Linked DNA regions of Kaistia algarum. The protein of the gene in region 1 interacts with the protein of each later gene in a pairwise test. Links are inferred from orthologs where the notes say so. Each region holds a gene or a part of one and is shown on either strand. Other genes may lie near its edges.

What was found. The genes of interacting proteins can lie anywhere in the genome.
Region 2: the proteins of rsfS (region 1) and OSH05_RS20040 interact in binary tests that used the Escherichia coli proteins (3 or more experiments, as listed by UniProt). The link is inferred for Kaistia algarum from one-to-one orthologs.

The regions. Positions count from the first base shown.
Region 1 is NZ_JAPKNJ010000001.1:2,331,291-2,335,571, forward strand. The notes cover bases 666-3,628. They hold rsfS (ribosome silencing factor), read right to left. Parts: upstream 2,358-3,628; coding sequence 1,974-2,357; downstream 666-1,973. Other genes in these bases: OSH05_RS11215 (murein hydrolase activator EnvC family protein), read right to left, coding at 666-1,428; rlmH (23S rRNA (pseudouridine(1915)-N(3))-methyltransferase RlmH), read right to left, coding at 1,482-1,961; OSH05_RS11230 (nicotinate-nucleotide adenylyltransferase), read right to left, coding at 2,553-3,203; OSH05_RS11235 (glutamate-5-semialdehyde dehydrogenase), read right to left, coding at 3,200-3,628. In the rest of the region: OSH05_RS11210 (S41 family peptidase), read right to left, coding at 1-13; more of OSH05_RS11215, read right to left, coding at 10-665; more of OSH05_RS11235, read right to left, coding at 3,629-4,281. UniProt on the Escherichia coli protein: Functions as a ribosomal silencing factor. Interacts with ribosomal protein uL14 (rplN), blocking formation of intersubunit bridge B8.
Region 2 is NZ_JAPKNJ010000003.1:359,454-363,178, forward strand. Bases 16-3,015 are described here. They hold OSH05_RS20040 (ATP-binding protein), read right to left. Parts: upstream 2,056-3,015; coding sequence 976-2,055; downstream 16-975. Other genes in these bases: OSH05_RS20035 (DUF5682 family protein), read right to left, coding at 16-974; OSH05_RS20045 (DUF5691 domain-containing protein), read right to left, coding at 2,052-3,015. Also shown: more of OSH05_RS20035, read right to left, coding at 1-15; more of OSH05_RS20045, read right to left, coding at 3,016-3,485; OSH05_RS20050 (SWIM zinc finger family protein), read right to left, coding at 3,485-3,725.

The DNA.
Region 1 (4,281 bases):
CATTGCGAATCATCCGCCAACCTTTTCGTCGTTGGATCGCGCCCACCATGGGGCCGGGTCGATCGAGGTTCCGTCTTTTCTGAATTCGACATAGAGCATGGGCTGCGTAGCGCCAATACCGTCGACATTATTACTGGCCAGCAACCGCGATCCCATGACCGCCACCGGCTCGCCTGCCAGCACGAACTGCCCGAGTTCGACGTCGATCCGCTCCATTCCTGCCAACAAGATATGATATCCGCCGCCGGCATTGATGATCAAGAGTTGACCGTAGGACCGGAACGGTCCGGCGTAAACTACCCACCCATCGGCGGGTGACGATACGCCGTTCCCGGCGCGCGTCGCGATCGAAATTCCCTGCGTTGTACCGCCCAGTCCGTCGGCGTCGCCGAAGCCCTTCATCTGGACCCCATTGACCGGCATCGGCAGCATGCCCTTGGTATTGCCAAAGGCGACAGCCGGCGCGATGCGGTTGCGCGCGCCGAGGCTGTCCGGGTTCGGCGATGCCTTGCCGGACTCGAGCGCGGCCTGGTTGTCGGCTTCGGCCTTGCTTGCCGCCGCGGCGGCATCCGCGGAGGCCGCGACCTGCTTCTCCAGGCTCGCGATCAGGTCCTTGAGACTGGTGGCCTTGCGGGCGAGTTGCTCGGAGCGGGATTGCTCGTCGGCCAATTGCTGCTCGGACGCGACGCGCGCCTTCTTCTTTTCTTCGACCAGGAGCTGGATCCGCGTGCGCTCCTCGGCGAGCGCGGTCGAATCGGCGCGCATGCGGTCGCGCTCGCGCTCCTGCTCGCCCTTGAGCGCGAGGAGATGCTGGAGGTCACCTGCCAGCTGGATGGCTTCGCCCCGCAGCTCCGGTACCACCGCCCCTAGCAGCATGGCACTTCGGACTGCTGAGAGGGCATCCTGAGGCCGCACAACAATGGCGGGCGGCGGCTTGCGGCCCATACGTTGCAAAGCGGCCAGCACATTGGCCAGGGTTCCCCGGCGCGCGGCGAGCGAATCGTGGACCGTCTTCTCTTCGTCGAGCAGGCTGCTCATGCGCTGCTCGGCCTTGTCGATCTTCTTCTCGAGTTCGGTGGCGCGCTCCCCGGTGTCGACCAACGCCGATGTCAACGACGTGCTGTCATTGTCGAGCTTTGCGATTTCGGATCGCAAGGCTTCCTGTCGCTCTTTTGTGACGTCAATGTCGCGGGTGATCGCGTCGAGTTCCGCGCGGCGGGCACTTTGTTCCGCCGCTGTCGGCGCGGTGCTTGCGGGCGTGACGCCTTCATCGGCGGCGTGCGCTTCCGGCGACAGCAGCGCCAGCAGCAGCGCGGCGAACGCGGCAGCTCTTAGCGACGGCGCGGAATGCTGAAGTCGATGCACGTTCGACGGCCCGAAGGAGGTGTCCGGACGGTCGCAAGCGCGACCCCAAAGGTCGACCGCCAATCTACCGTCGCTTGTTGCTTCGCTAGCCAAGAATTGCGGCCGAAGCGCGACGGTCACTCACGATGATAAGGATGGCCGGACAAGATTGTCATCGCCCGGTAGATCTGCTCAGCGAGCAGCAGGCGGACGATCTGGTGAGGCCATGTCATCTGACCAAAGGCCAGCGTCTCGTCGGCGCGGGACTTGAGCGCGGCGCCATGGCCGTCGGCACCGCCGATCGCGAATACGAGGTCACCGAGCCCGTCATCGCGCAGCCGTCCGATCTTGCGGGCGAACTCGACGCTGGTCGGAGCACGGCCGCCTTCGTCTAGGGCGACCAGCCGGGCGCCGGGCGGGAGGGCGGCGATAAGCATCGTCGCTTCCTGGGCCATGCGGTCCTCGCCGCGACCGGCCCGGCTCTCGGAAAATTCCCGAGTGACGACATCAAGGCTCAGGCTGCGGCCGGCATGGACGGCGCGTTCTAGATAACGCTCGACGAGAAGCCGGTCGGGGCCCGTTTTGAGTCGTCCGACCGAGAAGATCGAAATGCGCATGGGCGATCCGGCTCAGCCGGCCGGATTCTCCGTTACCGGACGCAGCGCCCCGGTCTTTGGAGCATCAGACGACCACATCTTCTCCAGATTGTAGAAGCTGCGGACTTCCGGCCTGAAGACATGGACGATCACGTCGCCGGCGTCGATCAGTACCCAATCGCAATGCGGCATGCCTTCGACGCTCGCGACGCGGCCACCGGCCTCCGCTATATCGCGGGCGATATGATCCGCGATGGCGCCGACATGGCGTTGCGACCGGCCGGTGGCGATGACCATGAAGTCCGCCAATGCCGATTTGCCTGCGATGTCGATGGATACGATCTCCTCCGCCTTCGAATCGTCGAGGCTGTCGAGGATGATTTTGAGAACGTCGTCCGCCGCAATCTGCCGGCGCACGGCCGTCCGATGAGGAACGCGCTCCAGCGCGGCCTCGGTTTGAATTGCCGTCGTCAGTGGTTCTTTCCTTTCGCCATAGGGCGTATCGGGCCTTTCAAGAGGGCCGTGATCGGAACTCTCCCAAGCAGCCTAGGCTGCCCGTCTAAAACATAGGCACGAGAAGGTGAAGCTTTCAAGACGCGGTTTGAACCGCGGTCAAGATGATTCATCTCGTGTCTTTCCTGCGGCACGTAGCGCCGTCGAGGAAAGGGCCGTTCTTCTTCCGTGCAGGAAGATCCAGGCGGGCGGATCGAGCCCGGCTAGGGCTCCGGCCCGATCTTCCCCGATTCGGTAAGGAGCCAGCGCTGTTGCGGTAGCCGAAACGGTTGCCGCATAGGTGCTGCCGGGTCGGTCGAGGACAGCAATCGGCATCATCGACGCGATCTCGCGCCATTGCCGCCAGCGGTGGAACTGGCGAAGATTGTCGGCGCCCATGATCCAGACGAAGCGCACGCCCGGCCGCCGGGCCTTCAGGATGGCCAGTGTTTCGGCAGTGAAGCGCGTGCCGAGCGCCGCTTCGACGGCGGTGACGCGAATCTTCGGCTCGCCGCGCGCCAGCTGTCGCGCTGCCTCGACGCGGCGGGCGAGCGCGCCCGGTGCATGCTCCTTCAAGGGATTGCCGGGAGTTACGAGCCACCAGAGCTGGTCGAGCCGCAGGCGACGGATGGCGGCCCGGCTCACCATCAGATGGCCGTCATGCGGCGGATCGAAGGAGCCGCCGAAAAGGCCGATGCGCTGCCCGGCGCTCGCCTGCGGCAGCTTCAGCGCCAGCCGAAGCGAAGGGTCGGACAGATCGTCCGACGTCACGGCCGCGTCTGCCCGGCGCCATGAACACGGTACTTGAACGAGGTGAGCTGCTCGACGCCGACGGGGCCGCGGGCATGCATCCGGCCGGTCGCGATGCCGATCTCGCCGCCGAAGCCGAACTCGCCGCCATCGGCAAACTGGGTCGAGGCATTGTGCAGCACGATGGCTGAATCCACTTCCGCGAGGAAGCGATCGGCCGCTTCCTGATCCGCGGTGAGGATCGCGTCGGTATGGTGCGAGCCATAGGTCTCGATATGATCGATCGCCGCGTCGAGCCCGTCCACGACCTTCACGGCGATGATGGCGTCGAGATATTCGGCCGACCAATCCTGCTCGGCGGCCGGCGACGCCTCGGGCACCAGGCGGCAGGTCTCGGCATCGCCGCGGATCGTGCAGCCGGCCTCGATCAGCGCGCGCACGATCGGCACCAGATGGGTAGCGGCGACCGCCTTGTCGATGAGCAGCGTCTCTGCGGCGCCGCAAACGCCCGTGCGGCGCATCTTGGCGTTGACGATCAGGGGGATCGCCATGGCGAGGTCGGCGCCGGAATGGACATAGATGTGAACGATGCCTTCGAGATGGGCGAAGACAGGCACGCGCGCCTCGTCCTGGATGCGGGCGACGAGGCTCTTGCCGCCGCGCGGTACGATGACGTCGATCAAGCCGCCGAGCCCGTCCAGCATAGCGCCGACGGCGGCGCGGTCGGCGGTGGGCACCATCTGGATCGCGGCGCCGGGAAGGCCGGCCGCCTCGAGGCCGCGCACCAGCGCCGCATGGATGACCGATGACGTGCGCAAGGTGTCGGAGCCACCGCGCAGGATCACGGAATTGCCGGATTTGAGGCACAGTGCGCCGGCATCAGCCGTCACATTGGGACGGCTCTCATAGATCACGCCGATGACGCCGAGCGGCGTGCGGACGCGCTCGAAGTGCAGGCCGTTCGGCCGGTCCCAGGCGGCGATCACCGTGCCGACGGGGTCGGTGAGATCGGCGATCTCCTCGACGCCGCGTGCCATCGCTTCGATGCGGGAAGGGCTGAGCGTGGCACGGTCGACGAAGGAGGGAAGCGCGCCGGACT
Region 2 (3,725 bases), on another replicon or contig:
GCCGTCGAGATCAAATATCCCTTGGCGCGCAGCACCGCGGCAATCCGGGCAAGCCAGACGCTGGCACCGTCGGTGCGGTCCCGCATTTGCCACAGATGCCGGCTCCAGCCGGGTGCGGCCACGCCGGCCCCGTAGCCATGACCGAATGCGAGGCGCGGACCTGTCCAGGGCGCCCAGGTCGTCATGCTCTTCTTGCGCGACATGCCCTTGAGCAGGGCCTGGTCGTCCTTCCGGGCGATTTTCGCTTTCAACGCCGGCACGTGCCAAGCGCCGCATACCACCGCGATCGGTCCTTCAAACTCCTTCTCGGCTGCCGCAATCGACTGACGCATATGGGCCTCGCGCTTCGCCTCAAACGCCGATAGCGGGGCGCCGTTGTCGCGCAGCGTGATCATGGCGTCTGCGATCGCGGCGAAGATCGGGCCGGGCGCTGGGTTCTGTTCGATGACGTCCGACCACCAGCTCTCGCCGTCCTCATACCCCGCGATCCGCGCCAGCGTTCCGATCGGGTCGCCCATATAGGCGGGCTCCGCAGGAGCGTCGGCGGTCGATTGTCGTTCCTCGGCGGGCTCTTCCCCGGCGGCGGTTTCTTTCGTCGTTTCGCCGGAAACCTGCAGCGGCTCGCCTCCGGGCTCTGCCTTCGGAGGGGCGAACCTCTCTGACGCGGGCAGATCGATGAAGCGCAACGCCGCGCCCTCGCGAACCGCCCAGAGTACCGCCTGGTATTCCGGCGAGAACTCTGCGTATGGCCAGAAGCCGGTCGCTGCCGGCACGTCTTCCTGATAGCAGAGCAGCGCGACAGGCGGCCGCATCGCGCTATTGGCGAGCATCGGCAGCAAGTCGGACGCATCGGCCGGCCCCTCGATCAGCACGGCCACCGGACGTAGCTCATCCAGCGCCGCCAGCAGGCTCTTCGCAGAGCCAGGGCCGTGATGGCGAATGCCGAAAAAAGAGATCCTCTCCGCCTTCGCCATCTCACAGAGCGTCGTTGAGCGCCGTGTAATAGTCGGCAAATTCCGGGCGCTTCTTGAGAACCGTCTCGAGGTACTCCTCAAGCACTGCCTTGTCCTGAACCGGGTCCTTGATGATAGCGCCGACCATGCTGGGGGCGACCCCGGCCGCGGACAATCTTCCATCGTCGAACCAGGCAGCCTGGCTCAGTCCGCCGATCAGAGTGGCAATGGCCTCCGCGGTCGAGAGCGAACTGGTCGGCGTCTTCAACGTGACCTTGCCGTCAGCCGTGCTTCCGGATCTTAGCTCGCGGAAAATGGTCAATACGCGCGCGATTTCCTCGCCGACATTCTTCGGCACGGGCAGGTCGAGCCCGCCGGCCATTTCCCCGACACGCTTCGATACGATACGCACCTCTTCCTCGATGTCGCTTGGCAAGGGGAGCACGACGACGTTGAAACGCCGCTTCAGGGCCGAGGAAAGCTCGTTGACCCCTTTGTCACGATTGTTGGCAGTGGCGATCACGTTGAAACCGCGCTTGGCATAGACGGCCGAATTGAGCTCCGGGATCGGCATCATCTTTTCCGAGAGCACGGTGATCAGCGCATCCTGAACATCGGAACCCATGCGCGTCAGCTCCTCGAGGCGGCAGAGCTTGCCCTCCTGCATGGAGCGATAGACGGGCGTCGGTACGAGCGCGGTTTCGCTCGGCCCCTTGGCAAGAAGCTCCGCATAGTTCCAGCCATAGCGGATCTGGTTCTCGTCCGTGCCGGCCGTACACTGCACCAGCAAGGTCGAATCGCCCGTGATGGCTGCGGCCAGATGCTCCGACACCCAGGATTTGGCCGTCCCGGGCACGCCGAGCAGGAGCAGCGCGCGATCGGTAGCGAGTGTTGCCACGGCGGTTTCCATCAGCCGTCGGCTACCGACATATTTGGGCGAGATCGGTGTGCCGTCGCCAGCCGTGCCGCCGAGGAGATAGGTCAGCACGGCGCGCGGCGACATCTTCCAGCCCTGCGGCCTTTGAGCGTCGTCACCACGCACCAGCGCCTGCAGTTCGGTTGCGTAGCCTTGTTCGGCAGGCAGGCGCAGCAAGGTGGTCATACCGTTCTCCTTAGGTCCTGCTGATCGTCCAGCGCGGCGTTGAGGCGCAGCAGCGCCAATGACGGATTGACGGGATCAAGACCGGCTGCCGTCAGGTCTGCTGCGATCGCAGCCGCAGCCTCCGCCGTTGCCAAAGTGCCGAAGGCGTTGAGGTCGGGGACGACGCGTTTGGTTGTGTCATTGCCGACAATGCCGGCGCGGATTTCCTTGTAGAGGCGTGAGCCGATCAACTCATCCCGTCCGAACGTGCCGGCCGGTATGTCGGCTATGGCGTCCAGAAGCGGAAGGCCGGCGCTGCCACCGGCCAGCACGGCTTCAATGAAACGTCGGCGCCAGCTGTGGTCGAGCCGTGTTTCGAGCTGCAGCAGCGCCCGGAGGTCGCCGGCGTGGAGAAGGCGCCCAGCAAGTTGAGCCACGGCGACATCGCCGGCCGAGGCGTTGACCATCGAAGCGAACGAAGCGTCGACTTCATCCTTGCCGCCAAGCTGCCAGCCGGCAACAAGGCCTTCCTCTCCAGTACCGAGCTTGGCCGCCAGATCGATGAGCCTGCAGCTCTCGAAGAGTCGCGCCCGTCGCTGCAGCTGCGCGTGAGATTTGAGCTCGCGCGGCTTGTAGACGGTAGCGCGTCGCAGAAGTCCTGCCTTGCCCGGTTCGATGAATCCCGCAAGCTCCGCTGCCTCATTGGAGCTCTCGTCGTCGGCCGCGCCATGACCCAGACGAGCCATCAGGCTGGCAGCGAGATGCCGCACCTTGGCCGAACGATCCGCGGCAAGGCTCTGCAAATACGGCAAGTCGGCCGCACTCAAATTCACGCGCAGCAGTTCGATCAGGGTGAGCCGTGCCTCGGCGGCTTCGGCCCCAGCCCTGGCTTCCAGCAGTTGCCTGGCCCGTTCGGGATCAGATCGACGAATGTCCGCCAGCGCGTTCCGCCGCGCCGCCGGATAGAAATCTTCCCAGTTCTCGGTCGTCAGGTCCACCGACGCGGGCCCGCTCGCGCCGCTGGGCTGCGCCAGCCAGTCGACCCAAGGCGCATAGACGGGCGGTGCGGCGACATTCGAGGCTGCCGGCATCCAGTCGAGCGGGTGCGCGACGAAACCGCGGGATGCCACCAGAATCGCGACGCGAGACCGCCCGCGCGGGTCCTGCGTCTGTCTCAATGCCGCGCGAAAGAGCGGCCGCAATCGGTCGGGCAGGATTGGCAGCGCCAGCTCGGGCAAGGCCGGGCGCCGAATGAGGGTCTTCGGCGCGGCGGGCCGGAAATCGATCTCGAGCGCCTGCCCGGCGATGATGAGCAACGCCCTCTCGCGCTCGGCTTTCGGGAGGGAAGCGGCGATCATCTCCCACTCGGGCGATGCGAGATCGGCGGCCGAGCCGCCGGCGATCCAGGCGTCACGCATCTTCGCCAGGCCCAAGCGCTCGCTTTCGTTCATCAGAGGCCGAGCCTTCCGAATTGGCTCTGCGCGGCCAGCAGATCAAGGCGGACTCCATCCCACAATCCGGCCGAGGCCCGGAGCGCAATCCCGAGGACCGGCTCAGGCGGATCGCTGGCCAGCGGCAAGGCGATGTCGTTCGCGGTATTGTCCCCTTGCCACCAGAGGGCTCCTCGATCGTCGCGAGCCAGCGAACCGGCGGGCAGCAGGATCGGCGTTCTGCTCGACCATGGCGCGGCG